DNA from 4 places in the Alkalihalobacterium sp. TH-98 genome. Region 3 is predicted to be linked to each of the others. Evidence: riboswitches for the same ligand, from Rfam matches in the RefSeq annotation. Region 3 holds a riboswitch; each other region holds the start of a gene.
The links. Region 3 has a riboswitch for cobalamin ahead of AC2VNP_RS21595 (L-lactate MFS transporter). Riboswitches for the same ligand answer to the same signal wherever they lie in the genome.
Positions count from the first base shown of each region.

Region 1: linked by a shared signal. The riboswitch ahead of AC2VNP_RS02120 (hypothetical protein) and the one ahead of AC2VNP_RS21595 (L-lactate MFS transporter) in region 3 are both predicted to bind cobalamin.
Region 2: linked by a shared signal. The riboswitch ahead of AC2VNP_RS04030 (ABC transporter substrate-binding protein) and the one ahead of AC2VNP_RS21595 (L-lactate MFS transporter) in region 3 are both predicted to bind cobalamin.
Region 4: linked by a shared signal. The riboswitch ahead of AC2VNP_RS07800 (ribonucleoside-diphosphate reductase subunit alpha) and the one ahead of AC2VNP_RS21595 (L-lactate MFS transporter) in region 3 are both predicted to bind cobalamin.

Region 1 covers NZ_JBYCKM010000005.1:120,685-124,413, forward strand. The annotation lists gene AC2VNP_RS02110 (hypothetical protein) at 493-948, opposite strand; gene AC2VNP_RS02115 (hypothetical protein) at 1,246-1,413, shown strand; gene AC2VNP_RS02120 (hypothetical protein) at 1,463-2,047, opposite strand; cobalamin riboswitch at 2,238-2,431, opposite strand; gene AC2VNP_RS02125 (RrF2 family transcriptional regulator) at 2,972-3,448, opposite strand; gene AC2VNP_RS02130 (SLC13 family permease) at 3,493-3,729, opposite strand, start outside.
Region 2 covers NZ_JBYCKM010000009.1:158,445-162,173, reverse strand. The annotation lists partial or broken gene AC2VNP_RS04040 ((2Fe-2S) ferredoxin domain-containing protein) at 1-333, shown strand, start outside; gene AC2VNP_RS04035 (GTP-binding protein) at 373-1,572, shown strand; cobalamin riboswitch at 1,628-1,820, shown strand; gene AC2VNP_RS04030 (ABC transporter substrate-binding protein) at 2,051-3,196, shown strand; gene AC2VNP_RS04025 (FecCD family ABC transporter permease) at 3,213-3,729, shown strand, end outside.
Region 3 covers NZ_JBYCKM010000057.1:37,085-40,813, reverse strand. The annotation lists gene AC2VNP_RS21605 (Y-family DNA polymerase) at 1-799, opposite strand, end outside; gene AC2VNP_RS21600 (histidine phosphatase family protein) at 1,154-1,837, opposite strand; cobalamin riboswitch at 2,145-2,339, shown strand; gene AC2VNP_RS21595 (L-lactate MFS transporter) at 2,533-3,729, shown strand, end outside.
Region 4 covers NZ_JBYCKM010000020.1:4,162-7,890, reverse strand. The annotation lists gene AC2VNP_RS07800 (ribonucleoside-diphosphate reductase subunit alpha) at 1-2,046, opposite strand, end outside; cobalamin riboswitch at 2,203-2,399, opposite strand; gene AC2VNP_RS07795 (acyl-CoA thioesterase) at 2,527-2,994, opposite strand; partial or broken gene metE (5-methyltetrahydropteroyltriglutamate--homocysteine S-methyltransferase) at 3,084-3,729, opposite strand, start outside.

The DNA of each region.
Region 1 (3,729 bases), on a different contig from region 3:
TGGAACTACGTGAGGAAAGGAGTGCCTTGGGAAACGATGAGCTCTAGTCCACTTTTTTTAAGAGTAAAGTGAGATATATGACTCGTACAATCCCTTATCTCATATGAACATCCCCTGATCACGCTTTACTGTCTAAAACCCCTTTTTCCACATCATTCCATTAGTTCTATTGATGTATATCCGGTATTTTCCAGTTGTGTGTATATTGTTATAGAATGCTTCTTTAGGTGGTTTAGATGAACAGCCTGAAACAATAGTTGGGTAAAAATTGAAATCAAGGACAGAATTGGGTACATTGGACATGTAGATGATACGGGTGAAAACTTTCTGTACTAGATGGACGACCACGTTTTGTATCAAATTTATAGTTATATTTTAAGTAAAGATGAGATAATAAAAATAGCAGCATCCCTTTACTAGTTAGCCAGAGTAACAGCCGGCTCCACATCGCCCATTGCGTTGAAGAACCAATTGGGTTGAAGAGCCGATTTATCATTCGTTCATATCAGTGGATTTTGGTCTGAGGCTTCCAGATTGAATGGTTGCTTTAATATAGTTTTCGCGTTCTGTTGGTGAATCGGCAAGTCTCCTTAGCATGATCAACTGGCCAACATGAGTCATTGCATCTGCTAAAGGTCCTTGTAGAAGCTGTTCATTCGTTGCTTTCATCGGTTTGTGTTCAGTAAATACTCGGTCCAACTTTTCCAACAACTGGTAAAAACGCTCCGCTTCTTCTTCCCAGCTGCCGACATTTTTCTTTTTCTCGATGTCTTGAAACCAGGAATAAGCTAGTGTTAGTACGTCTGACGTATGGGATAAAATCTCGACTGGTGTGCGGACTCCCTTTCCTGCGTTAAACTCAGGGAAATGTGAAGGTGCATCTTTGATTGCTACAGTTGCCCGATAAGATAGAGTTGCAAGATAATGCCTAAAAAACTGTTCTCCCATATGAATACCTCCTTAGTAAGTAGTAAATAAAAAATAATTAACAGTAAATTAAGAAAATTGCTTAATTTATTTTAGCATATGTCAATACTATTGTTTAATAAAAGTAACTGTTTCTTTTTTAGGCTCTTTTCTATTTCTTTGTGAGCAGCATCCCTTTTCAGTAGTGTGATGTTTATTACAAATAAAGGCAACAAAGTTTACGAAGAATTCCCTTGACAAAGTTAATACTGCTTCTCCCCTATTATTCCTATGAAAATTGAGCTATAATAAAAGTATCCATCTAGAGAGGGTGATTTGATGAAGAAAAATCTGTTTACTAGCGGTGAACAAGTGATAATTAAAGCAACGGATGAAACAGTAACCGTCTCTAAATCCCAATATGTCAAGAACATGAAAAGATATTCATACACCGTCAAAGAACAGCCAGCCACTTTTTTCTTCGAGGAAGAATTGGAGAAAAAGTAAGTTGTGTAAGGATATGGTGAAAGAAAAACACCCCAAGGTCGGGTGTTTTTTAATATATGGAGTATATATTAGCCAGTCTCATAAACTGATTGATTTGATCACTAGATACCCCTTCCCCAAATCTTGACATCATAAAATTATGTTTGTACTGTGTGATATCTGGATCGTCGGTTACCGTTTCATTGAACCTTTGTGATTGCAATAAGCGTTTTAGTAAAGCTTTATATAATTGAAGGTCTCCATCTACCATTTGAAGATCCCAATGCCAAGCATATTCGATGGATAAAATAATAAATTGCTCTAATTGTGGTTCGTTGCAAATGCCGTGAAGTAATTTCTTAGCAATCCCTTCACTTCGATAGGTAGGTGCTACTTCAATTGCTCCAAGTACTTTAATGTACGATAAGGCACTCCAACGTTCGTTTTCTTCTGGATCAAGTATTAACGTGTAGCCAACTATCCAGTCCTCATCTGTTGCAATACAAATTCGACTCCCTCTTTCAAGAGTGGCTAGTAACGCATCTTGTTGTTCTGTTGCCTCTCGAAAACGATTTAATGCCGGATGGAAGGGATAATCGCTCATATATCTGTTAATTGACTGAAGGTCAGAAACCAATTGTATTTGATGTTTCATGTCATTGCTCCTTTTTGTTTTGAAAGTTGAATCACTGATAAGTTAAACCGCACACTCTATGTTTAGGACAATAAAAAAAACTCTCCCGATATCGGAAGAGTAATGACAAATTTAACGGTACTAAACCTATGATGAAAAGAAGATATAGATTGCCTGTACCGTCTCATCTTCTTACTCCCCGAAGAAATTGAAACTTTTGAAAGTAAAGGCAGGTCTCCTGACTTGTGCTTCATTTTACTTTGAGCCTTCCCATACAAGCAGCTAATGCGTTACTTATACAGTGGTTATCTCATTTCATCCACACTTACAGTTGCGGGGACAGTTCTGGACTTACACCAGATTCCCTATTAAGCCGTATTCGACACCTATACTTCCTGGATACAATATGTAGTTGTTGGCTAAAAACAGATTTACGATATGTTGTAATATTATATCTAGAGTTAGAATATTACAACAATCTTTTCTTGCAGGTTGAAAAGTTTGGAGTATGACACTAATCTTTTACTTTTACTTAATAAAATCTATAAAATAAGAAAATAGAGGTAGTAGTGCGATTAGAAGTCCAGCTTGAATAAATGAAAGCTTTAAATCTTTCTTCCAACTGTTTGTTGTACTTTTGCTCATAATTCTTGCGAGAACTAAAAAGAAGAGCCACCAAAATAATAAACTTGGTATTATTATTGTAAAGAAATAAGACATGTCATCACCTATATCTACTTGGAGTGGTTGCTATACCTCTCGTCATAATCTTAATAATTAGTATTTTCAATAAATCCCATGAGTGGCACTTTATAACTTTATTTTAGCTTAAGTATAGGTTCGTTGATAGTATAAAAATCAAAATAGTTTAGAAATCAGAAGAAAGAGTTGTTAACTACCTCTCTTCTTCAGTTGAGAAAAAAATTCTTATTTAGTTAAGTACATCTATTCAGTATCTATTCGAACATCCCTTCGATTACCCCATAATCCATTAAGAAGTTGTTCTTTTTCAATCACTTTATTTTTTAGGATGTCATCTAAAGTAATATTCTCTAATATGTGAGCAACCGTATCCCGAACGAGCCCCCATAATGGTTGGAGTCTACAATTTCCTTCTAGTTCACAAGGTTCATAGGATGTTACACTGACACAACTCATGGGTGCTATAGGCCCTTCCAGTTTTCGGATCACTTCACCGATACATATTTCACTAGGGTTTATTCTTAGTCGATAGCCCCCGCCGAAGCCACGGCGACTTGTAATATAGCTTAACTGCTTGAGTTGCATTAATATTTTTTCTAAATAAGGTGGCGGGACTTGTGTAATCGTACTGATCTCAGAAACGGTCATCACCTTTCCCGCATTTTCTCCTAATGCAATTAATGCTCGTAGTGAGTACTCACCTTTACTTGATATTTTCATTATCCACCTCTTTATTTTAAGACTAGTTTTCTTTCTATCTTGTATTAAATAATCCATACGACATACACAATAATAACTGTAACAATCATGTATAGAATGTTAAGTGGTATCCCGATTTTTAAAAAGTCAGAAAAGCGATAGCCGCCTGGGCCATAGACGATTAAGTTCGCCTGATAACCGATCGGTGTTGCAAAGCTTGCCGACGCTGCAATTGCAATGGTTACAAAGAATGCCATTGGATCCACCGCTAGTTGAGTGGCAATCGCAAGAGAGATTGGTAC
Region 2 (3,729 bases), on a different contig from region 3:
TTGCAATAAAGCAGGAGCAGAAGCACTAACTCAATCGGTTAGACATGAAATAACTGCAAGGGATCTAGATAATGTCATTCATACAACGAGAACTCTTTGTAATGGTCGTTGTCATGATAAATGTGTTGTCATCCAATATCCAGAAAGCTATTGGTATAAGGAGATGACTAGTGAAGATGCTCCTCATTCATTGACTCACTGTTAGCAGGTACGACATTGAAAGATAAAATAAGCCATTACCATAATGGCACAGGATTTGAAAGAACAGAAGGAACTGTAATTGGTACAGTAAAAGACGAACAGTTAGTTATGAAAGTTTCTAAAAAACTGTAACGACTACTAAACGCTACATATAATTAGGAGGAGCAATAGATGAAAAATCCCATTCCAGTAACGGTTTTAAGTGGTTATTTAGGGTCAGGAAAAACAACACTGCTAAACCATCTTCTCAAAAATCGTGATGGTTTAAAAATAGCTGTCATTGTAAATGACATGAGTGAAATTAATATTGATGCTGAACTCATTAAGCAAGGCGGGGAGTTATCACGAACGGAAGAAAAGTTAGTTGAAATGTCCAATGGCTGTATTTGTTGTACATTAAGAGAAGACCTGTTAATCGAAGTAGAGAAATTAGCGAAAGCCGGGAATATTGATTATATCGTAATTGAGTCGACTGGAATCAGTGAACCGACACCTGTTGCACAGACATTTTCATATATTGATGAAGAACTCAATATTGATTTAACACAATATTGTCGTCTCGATACGATGGTAACAGTCGTAGACGCCAATCGTTTTTGGCAAGATTATCGTTCAGGAGATAGTTTACTAGATCGTAAGGAAGCTTTAGGAGAGGATGACACGAGAGAGATTGCAGATTTACTGATTGATCAAATTGAGTTTTGTGATGTACTAATAGTAAATAAATGTGATCTAGTAACAGAAGAAGAATTAGAAAAATTAGAACAAGTACTTACTACCCTGCAACCGAAAGCAAAGATCATACGAAGTGTAAGAGCTGAAATAGACCCTAGTGAAATATTAAATACAAGATTATTTAATTTTGAAGAAGCAAGCAATTCAGCAGGATGGATTCGTGAATTGACCGCTGGACATGAGCAACATACACCGGAAACAGAAGAATATGGGATATCCTCTTTTGTATATTTTAGAAGAGAACCGTTTCATTCCGTTCGTTTTCAAAATTGGTGTCAATCTATGCCTAAAAACATTGTAAGAGCAAAAGGAATTGCATGGTGTGCAACTCGAAATAATCTAGCGCTCCTCATGTCCCAGGCAGGTCCGTCGGTGTCGATTGAACCGATTACTTATTGGGTAGCGAGTCTTTCCGCTGAAGAACAGAAGCAAATATTAAATGAAAACCCGCATTTATTACAAGATTGGGATGTTGAATACGGTGATCGCCACACGAAGCTTGTTTTTATAGGTACTGACCTTGATGTAGAGGAGATAATAAAAGACTTAGACGGGTGCTTATTGACAGATTCTGAAATGGCGAGTGATTGGCAGGCATTAGAAGATCCGTTTCATTGGAATTTACAATCGACATAAAAGATTGATAGTTTTTAAAAATTGTACTATTATAGACTTGTTCAATTAACTTTATACAATAATTAGAAAAATAGGTGTCTAATAGACTTAATAGGGAATTTGGTGTAAATCCAAGACTGTCCCCGCAACTGTAAGTGCAGATGAAATGAGGGTACCACTGTATATGTCGCTTTATCGGTCCATATATGGGAAGGCTCAAAGTAAGGTGAAGCACAAGTCAGGAGACCTGCCTATCATTCTAGTTTCGAATCTTCGGGGGGTGAGATGTTGAAACGGCATATATGGCTTGATAGGTAAAGTTTGTGAAGTTGCTATATTATTTTTTATGCCGTTTATTTGATAAACTCTTTCGAATCCGAAAGAGTTTTTTTAGTTTTACACATTACCTTTTATAAAACCATTGAAAAAGCAACTACAGAAAGTGATGACGTAAAACGAAATTGCTATAACTTATTAAATACTAGGAGGAGGAATAGTAATGAAAATAAAGTTTATTGTATTATTACTTGGTTTATCTATGATTTTTAGTTTATTAGGATGTTCAGCAGACAGCGAAGAAGTCATAAACCATGATGAAAACAAGGTAGACCTGAGTGTAGATCACGTAGAAAGCGGACAAACTGTGACATTTGAAGATAGTGCAGGAAGCGAAATAACGTTAGAACTACCTTTAGAGCGTGTGGTTGTTTTAAATAGAAACACAGCAGAAGCTTTAAAAGTATTAGGTGTAAATGAACAAATTATCGCGACAGGTGACACTACTGTTGAGAATAATCCTTACTTAGGTTTTGGTGATAGACCAGACGTAGGTAAAACTAGCGAAGTGAACTTAGAGCAGATTCTAAGTTTAGAACCAGAAGTCGTTTTTACATATACAAATCGTCCGGATTCAATGTTAGAAGAGAAGTTAGAGCCAGCTGGGATAAAAGTTGTCCGATTAAATAATTACTTGCCTGTACAAATGGATCGAGAACTCGCTATTCTAGGTATGTTGTTTGAAAAAGAAGAAACAGCTAATGAATTTTTAGAATGGAAAACAGGATTAGAAAAGAAATTAGAAGATCGTGTAAAAGAAATTCCAGAAGACGAAAGAAAAAGTGTTATGGCTTTATCTGTTGGTTTTCTTAATTCCCAAGGAGGTTATCGGATTTTCCCAAGTGAAACGATTGAGGGCACCCCTGGAGTTGGTGAAGGGTATGCAACGATATTAGCAGGCGGGTTGGATGCTGCTGATGTGAAATGGGATGCCAGTGAAGAGTCTACGACGATATTAGTAGATGAAGAATATGTAGTAGAAATCAATCCAGAAGTACTAACTTTACATGGAACGTGGCTAGGAGGTTATGAAACAATCGACACTACTGAACATAAAGAGGTGTATGAAAATATTATTAATACTACCTCTGTTCCACAATTAAAAGCCTATCAAAACGAAGATATTTTCATTTATCATACGAATTTTATTGGGTCAGACAAGCGATATATAGGTGTGCTTCAATTAGCTAAAGACTTATATCCGGATCGTTTTAAGGATATTGAGCCAGAACAGTACGCACAAGAATATTTCGAAAGATGGTTAGGTGTTGAGTATAAAGGGGTTTGGTTTTATTCACCAAAACAATAGAGAAAGGTTATTGTAGATGGAATTTGTAAAGAGTGAAAAAAGTATAGAGGCGTATTATCACGCCTCTACCAAGAAGAAAGTTGTTTTACTTGTTTGCTTACTTCTTATATTTTTATTGTCAATTTTATATTCTGTTCGCGTAGGGACAGTAAGTTTAACTTATAGTGAATTATTTTCACTTATTCTAGATTTCATCTCTAATGGGGAACTAAGCATAAATGGATATATATTGTTTGAAATTCGTTTGCCCAGAATTGTAATGGCGGTTCTAACCGGTATGGCGTTAGCCAGTGCTGGGGTAATTATGCAAGCCATTTTACGTAATCCATTAGCAAGTCCATTCACGTTAGGTGTTTCTAGTGGAGCCGCTTTCGGAGCAGCTTTGGCTATTGTATTAGGGACCAGCGTGTTTGGCTTAAATGTAGTTGCAAGTGGACAATGGTTAATTGCGGTAAATGCGTTTATCTTCGGTTGTATTGCTGTATTTGCTGTATATGGTATTGCAAAAGTTAAAAATGGATCCACAACGGTAT
Region 3 (3,729 bases):
GTAGTTGATCCGCGTCAGATGTGGGTTGAGAAAATGTCTTTTCTTTACCGATCGTTTTATCGCCTTTTTCACGATCCGTATCGACCACATCAGAACCAATTCCTAATGCATTGTTACGGAGGACTTCTCCTCTTAAGCCAAGGATGAGCTTGATTTGCAGAGAATCGGTTTGGGCAAGATCCCCAATGGTATAAATGCCATATTTATTAAGCTTCTCTTCTGTCTTTTTTCCACAGCCATGAAGCTTGCTGAGCTTTTGCGGATGAAAATAACTACAAAATTGCATCCGTTCTAAGTGCACGTATCCGAATGGCTTTTTCACATCTGCCGCCATCTTAGCAGAACACTTCGTATCACTGATCCCGATACTGCAGCCTAAATGTAATTTCTCCCACAATGTTTGTTGGATATAAGTGGCAATCGTATGCGGTGAGGTGCCCTTGTCCACACGATCTGTCAAATCTACATATGCTTCATCGACCGAAGCCACTTCCGTCGGTCCGATTATTCTTAAAAACTCCATAATTTTGCTGGAGTAAGATGAGTACAACGGATGATTTCGTGGAACGACAATCGCTTCTGGGACTTTTTTTAGCGCTTCATATACTGACATCGTCGTATAGACCCCTTGATTTTTCGCTTCATAACTAGCTGCAATGACCATTCCTTTGTACCTGTTCGTTGGACTTCCACCAACAATAACCGGTTGATTTCGAAGAGCAGGGTCTTGTGCTTGGTGGCAACTCGCATAAAACGCATTCATATCAATTAAAGCAATGGTCCGGTTACCTGTAGGCATGTTTTCCCCTTCCTTTCATTCGAAATCTAGTGGACTCAGGTTATATTTTTAGCTCATGATATTGTCAGCTGGATATGTAAGAAGTCACTGGTCACACTTTCGCAAATATAATGGTGAATTCGGACAATAAAATAAAAAAATGGACAATAAATTAAAAATCCGGACAATAAAATAAAAAAATGGACAATAAAGAGGACAAATCGGACAATAAACGAGCCTGTCTCACCTCTGGAAATAGAGTAATGTGATCCGTTTGATACAAATACCTCTTTCTTTCAACGAATAAGTGCATTTTTCATTGTACAATTAGATGTTTCGTGAAATCCAGTTTATTTTAATAGTGAGAGGGCCCCCTTATGACAGACTTTGTAAATCTTGTAAAGATAGCTTACCAATAACTTCATATCCTAAGCCTCTTCCATAAGGTTTTATTATGACAGTACCCATGTTAGGAATTCTCCCTAGCCCAACGCTCTCGGGAAAGCTGTGACCGATAATCACTTTGTTTGTGCCACGTAAAGGTGGAAGTTCAAGAACAGACGTGACTGAACGCAATATCCGATCTTGTTCAATAGGATGTAAAATTTCAGCTAAACGATAAACTTCAGCCCATAAAGGAATGATCGCTATACTTTCCTCTTCAAACGCCAGAGTTGCAGTTTCTGTCGTTCGACAAAATGGACTTGCTATAACTGGGTATTCAATTGGGATGTCTAGATTACGAAGGGTTTCCCCATAAACAATCGCTTGCTGTTTCCCAATATAGGAGAGATTTCTCTGAGTAGTGCAATCATAAAAATTTAAATAAGGTTGGTCCACTCCAACCGTAGCTTCAGCATGTCTCACGTAAAAAATAAACCCACCATCAAGTAGTAGATTTAAAAAATCGTTTCCGCGATCACTCACAACCATTTTAGATAGTGGTGAATTAGAGGTCAACCAATGAGTTGCGTTGAGAGTTGTTTGCGCGTTTTCTTTTATGTTCATTTGTGGTCTTAGATCCGGCACTTTAGTTCCACCAATTGTGACATCAGCCATTTTCATCGTTCTCCTTTCTGAAGTATTGCGTCGGTCTATTGTATGCGCAATTCCCTTTGAAAGTCCTTGTTTGTCGCTTTTTGTAACATAATGATAGCATGCTGATAGCAGAAGCTATCATTATGCTATCGTTCCTCTACCCGTGCATTTGTCATGCCGGAAATATGCTCTAATTTCTTTAGAGAATTAAATCACTACAATTCTTTTAGCTATAATTTATCATGATTCAGAGATGTTTGTATGGAAACAAATTCAGACAAAAAATTGACAAAATTAAGAGATTAATGTTTTAATAGTCGTAATTCACAAAATAATCTGTCTAAAAGGTGCCATAATCTGGTTAAAAGGGAATCTGGTGAAAATCTAGAGCTGCCCCCGCAACTGTTAGTGTAGACGAAATGACATATTCCACTGCATTAGTGTGGTAGAAGCCGCCGATGTGGGAAGGGTCAAAGTAGGTGGAAGCACAAGTCAGGAAACCTGCCTTTTGGAGCAATACCACATTTCTTCGGGGATGGAGAATTTGGATACGCAGCAAAAATTCGGTTATTTGCTTGTTTGTCAGTTGATAACCCTTTTATTCGTGTTGTCCAAGTTCAACTCTCCTGCTTAAGGGGAGTTTTTATTTTTTTATATACAAATAAGGAGGGTTGTAATCTAATTATCTTATTTTCTAATGGTTTAGGAGGATCTATATGAAAACAAAAAATAGATGGTTAATGGCTCTTTCAGCCATTGCGATACACCTTTCGATTGGGGCGGCTTATGCTTATAGCGTCTATAAAAGGCCGCTGACGGAAACGGTCGGTTGGTCAGAAACGAACGTTACATTAGCTTTTACGATTATGATGGCACTTGCTGGGATGTCTGCCGCCCTATTTGGCAATTTTGTAGAAAGAAATGGCCCTAGAAAATCGGCCATTGTTGCGGCTATTTTATTTGGTATCGGTCAAGCGGGTTCAGGTGTTGCCGTTGCTCTTGACTCTTCAATTTTGTTCCTACTTACATACGGATTATTAAGTGGTTTAGGTTTAGGAATAGGTTATATTTCACCTGTTTCTACACTCGTTAAATGGTTCCCCGATCGTCGCGGATTAGCGACGGGTATGGCCGTTCTTGGATTTGGTACGGGTGCTTTAGCAACAGCTCCTGTTGCAGCTATATTAATAGAGTCGATCACAATCACGAACACATTTTATATTTTAGGAGCTACCTATTTCCTATTAATGATGTTAGGTGCCTCCTACATTGAACCACCAAAGTCTGGTTGGATGCCTCAAAGTATGGTTAAGGCAATATCGACTGGTGAAAAAACGATAAAGAAAGATCTACGCCAACTAACAGCCAAACAAGCAGTAAAAACGAAACATTTTTGGATGTTATGGTCAATGATGCTTATTAACGTTAGTGCTGGTATTATGATGATTTCCGTTGCCTCACCGATGGCACAAGATGTCGTAGGATTATCGGCAGCCGCTGCAGCAACAATGGTTGGAATTATGGGGATCTTCAATGGTGGCGGTCGACTGGGTTGGGCGGCAGCGTCAGATTATCTAGGCCGTCATAATGTATTTATCATCTTTTTTATCATTCAAATTATTGCTTTTGCTACGTTGCCATTTACAACAAGTGCTTTACTATTCCAGGCGCTCATCTTATTAGTGGTCAGCTGTTACGGTGGCGGTTTCTCGAACCTCCCTGCCTTTATCGGTGACTTGTTTGGAACAAAACAGCTCGGGGCCATCCACGGCTATCTACTAACGACATGGTCTCTTGGAGGGATCCTAGGCCCGTTACTAGTGTCCAATATTCGAGCGACAACTGGAAGTTATATTCCTGTCTTTTACGTTTTTCTTGGGATGATCATGTTAGCTTTTGTTATTTCGCTTTTC
Region 4 (3,729 bases), on a different contig from region 3:
ATGAGTTAACTCGGGTGCCGTTACGATAAATTTAAAGTTTTTCTTTTCTTCGGCATATTCCACAGCGTACAACGGATCAATCCCATCAGTTGAACCACCAATTTTAGCTGTTGACGAGTTAGGAGCAATAGCCATCATCCAGCCATTCCGGACGCCATATTTTTTTACTTCTTCTATCACGTTTAACCAAGGAATAGAATTGTAACCTTTTCGTTTAAAATAAGCCCCGGTGTGCCATTCAGAACCTTCGAACTGGCTATAGGCTCCTTTTTCCTTAGCGAGTTCCAGTGACGCCCGTATCGTATAATAGGCAATCGTTTCATACAGCTCATCTGCGTATTGAACGGCTTCGTGAGACTCCCAGTGTAAGCCTTTAATTGCTAATAAATGATGCCAGCCAAATGTCCCTAAACCAACGGCTCGATATTTTTTATTGGTTACTTGCGCTTGTCCCACCGTAATGGTATTAAGGTCAATAACATTATCTAGCATGCGCATTTGGATTCGGACTAACCGTTCTAATGCATTCGCCTTCACCGCATTAGGTAGATGAATAGATGACAGATTACAAACGACAAAGTCACCTGGTTTACGAACGATCACAATGTTTCCATCTTCATCTCGATATTCGTTAACGATTTGCGTTGCAGACATATTTTGAGTAATCTCGGTGCATAAATTACTACAAAAAATGGATGTACGCCCTTTAGCAACTATATGTTTATTTGGATTTTGACGATTTACTTCGTCCCTATAAAACATAAATGGAGTCCCTGTTTCTAGCTGAGCAACCATTATTCGTTTCATGACATCCATCGCTCGATATGTTTTTCGAGGCAGTAATGGATGGTTTACCGCTTCTTCGTATTTCTCCTTAAAGTACCTTCTATCTGTTTCATCATAAAAATCTTCTAACCCTAATTTAGCTCCTCTTTCATCTTGCCATCCCATCATTTCCTTTACTTGATGTGGACAAAATGTATGCCAAACTCCACTACTCTTTCCAGTTTCATCAACTTCTTGTAATTTCTCCATAAACAAATCTGGTACTGTTACACCTGTAAAAATATCATGTGCTTTTCTTCGCTCATCGCCGTTATTTGTTTTCAAATCTAAAAACCCATTCATAATATCCTTATGAAAAAGATCAAGATAAACAGCGACTGCCCCTTGACGTTGACCGAGTTGATCAACACTCACTGCTGTATCATTAATGAGGCGGATCCACGGAACAACCCCAGAAGAATTTTCTTTAAATTTTTTTATATCAGAACCCAGTGCCCGAACCTTACCGTAGTATACTCCTATCCCCCCTCCATCTTTACTTAACCTAGCGATATCCCAATTGTTTAAATAAATGCTATCTAACGAATCCTCTACTGTATCAATAAAACAAGACGATAACTGACCAAAACTCTTCCCTGCATTAGCTAATGTAGGCGTTGCCACTGTCATAAAAAGATTACTTAATGCCCAATAGGCTTCTTTTACTAGAGATAAGCGATTTCCCCCTTTTTCGTCCTGCATCAAGGTCATCGCAATGATCATAAAACGTTCTTGCGGTAACTCGTATAAGTTTTGGTCATGATCTTTTGCAAGGTACCGGTCTGCCAGTAGGAAAAGACCAATAAAGTTAAACAAGCTGTCACGTTCGGGTTCTATTTCCTCCCTCAGCTCGTTAATTTCTTCAATACTATATCGTTCTAATAATTGTTGCGAATAAATCCCCTTTTCAGTTAACATCTTGATAAGGTGATAAAAGTCACCATACTTTTGTGTTTGGTCATAGCCGCGGTTGTCTGACGCTTTCTTATATAATTCATTCAAATATAGAGTTGCTGCAACATACGTCCAATCTGGTTCATCCATTGAAATTTGATTTAATGCATAAAATAACGCTTGTTGGTTGGCCTCGTTTTCTATATCTGGACCGCTTAATTCCTCAATACGGTTTATTAGCTTCGTAACGTCTATCGAATACCGTTCAGACGCTTCCTTAATAGCTTTCACTATACTTGTGTATTGTGTTTCTATTTGTTTAATCATACTCAGCTCCCTTGGTGATTTTTTCGGTTAAAAAGCTAGATAAAATAAAAAAACTCTTCCGATAATGGAAGAGTAACTGTCGTAAAAACGGCACAAATTGACATATGTAAAGAAATTTTCTGCACCGTTTCGACTTCTCACCCCCCGAAGAAATGAAACTTTTGGAAAGAATAGGCAGGTCTCCTGACTTGTGTTTCTCTTTACTCTGAGCCTTCCCATATAAGCACCAATTAAGTGAACTTATACAGTGGTGACCTCATTTCATCCACACTTACAGTTGCGGGGACAGTTCTGGACTTTCACCAGATTCCCTATTAAGTCTATTATCAGACACCTATCATTCCATCATATCAATATTTAGTTAACTACAAACAAAAAAACACTATATATTGTATATAGTAAAAGAAAGTCTAGCAAATTTCAATCTTTTTTATAAATATATCATGTTATAGTCAATCTCATATTGGTTCTATGATTTAGTTATAGAATTGAGTTTATACGTTGTTTCTTCCGTTCTTGTGCATGGTTATATAACTCTTTTTCCTCTTCTGTAACAGGGACCACACCTGGGACTGGTACTGGAACACCTCGTTCATTAATTGCAACCATTGTTAAGAATGAGGTAGTGGTAATTGTTCGCTCTCCCGTTTGTAAATCTTCACATTCAACTTTTACGTAAATTTCCATCGATGTTCTTCCTGTTGAGACTACAACAGCCTCTAAATATAAAATATCTCCTACCTTTGCAGAAGAAACAAAATTCACCCGATCAATGGATGCCGTTACGACAACATGCTTGCTGTGTTTCATCGCAGCAATAGCAGCTATTTCATCTATTTGCGATAAAACGGTCCCTCCAAAAATAGTCTCTAGATGATTTGTATCAGCAGGCAGGACTAACTTTGTTTGGACGGTCCTTGATACATCAGTCAATAAGGTTGTTTTCATTAAAATCACTCCAATGTATTAATAACAGCGAAATTTAATTTAATAGAAGCATTTTAAACCAAGTGGGCTAAAATGCTTCATAAATTTTATTAAACAGGTTGTTCTTGAACGCTTCGTAGCTTCCTAGTGGCTTCGACCATATTTTTTAACGATGCAATTGTTTCTTCTTCACGACGTGTTTTTAAACCACAATCAGGATTCACCCAAAACTGTTCTTTAGAAATAACTTCTAAGCTCTCTTCTAGGATCGTACTAATTTCTTCAACACTTGGGACACGCGGGCTGTGAATATCGTAGACACCTAACCCAATCCCAAGTTCATATGGATTTTGTTTTAGAGATTGTATGAATTCACCATGACTTCTTGATGTTTCAATTGAAATTACATCTGCATTAAGAGCACCTATTGGCTAAATAAAATCATTGAACTCGCAATAGCACATATGTGTATGAATTTGTGTTTCATTTTTCACACTTGAAGTCGCTAACTTAAATGCTTTTACAGCCCAATTTATATATTCATTCCAATTTTCTTTACGTAACGGTAACCCTTCTCGTAAGGCCAGTTCATCTACTTGAATGATAGAGAGTCCTGCTTCTTCAAGAGCATCTACCTCTTTTCTAATGGCCAAAGCAATTTGATAAGCTACTTGTTTACGAGAAATATCATCACGAACAAAAGACCAGTTTAATATTGTCACAGGGCCCGTTAACATTGCTTTGACATACTTAGAA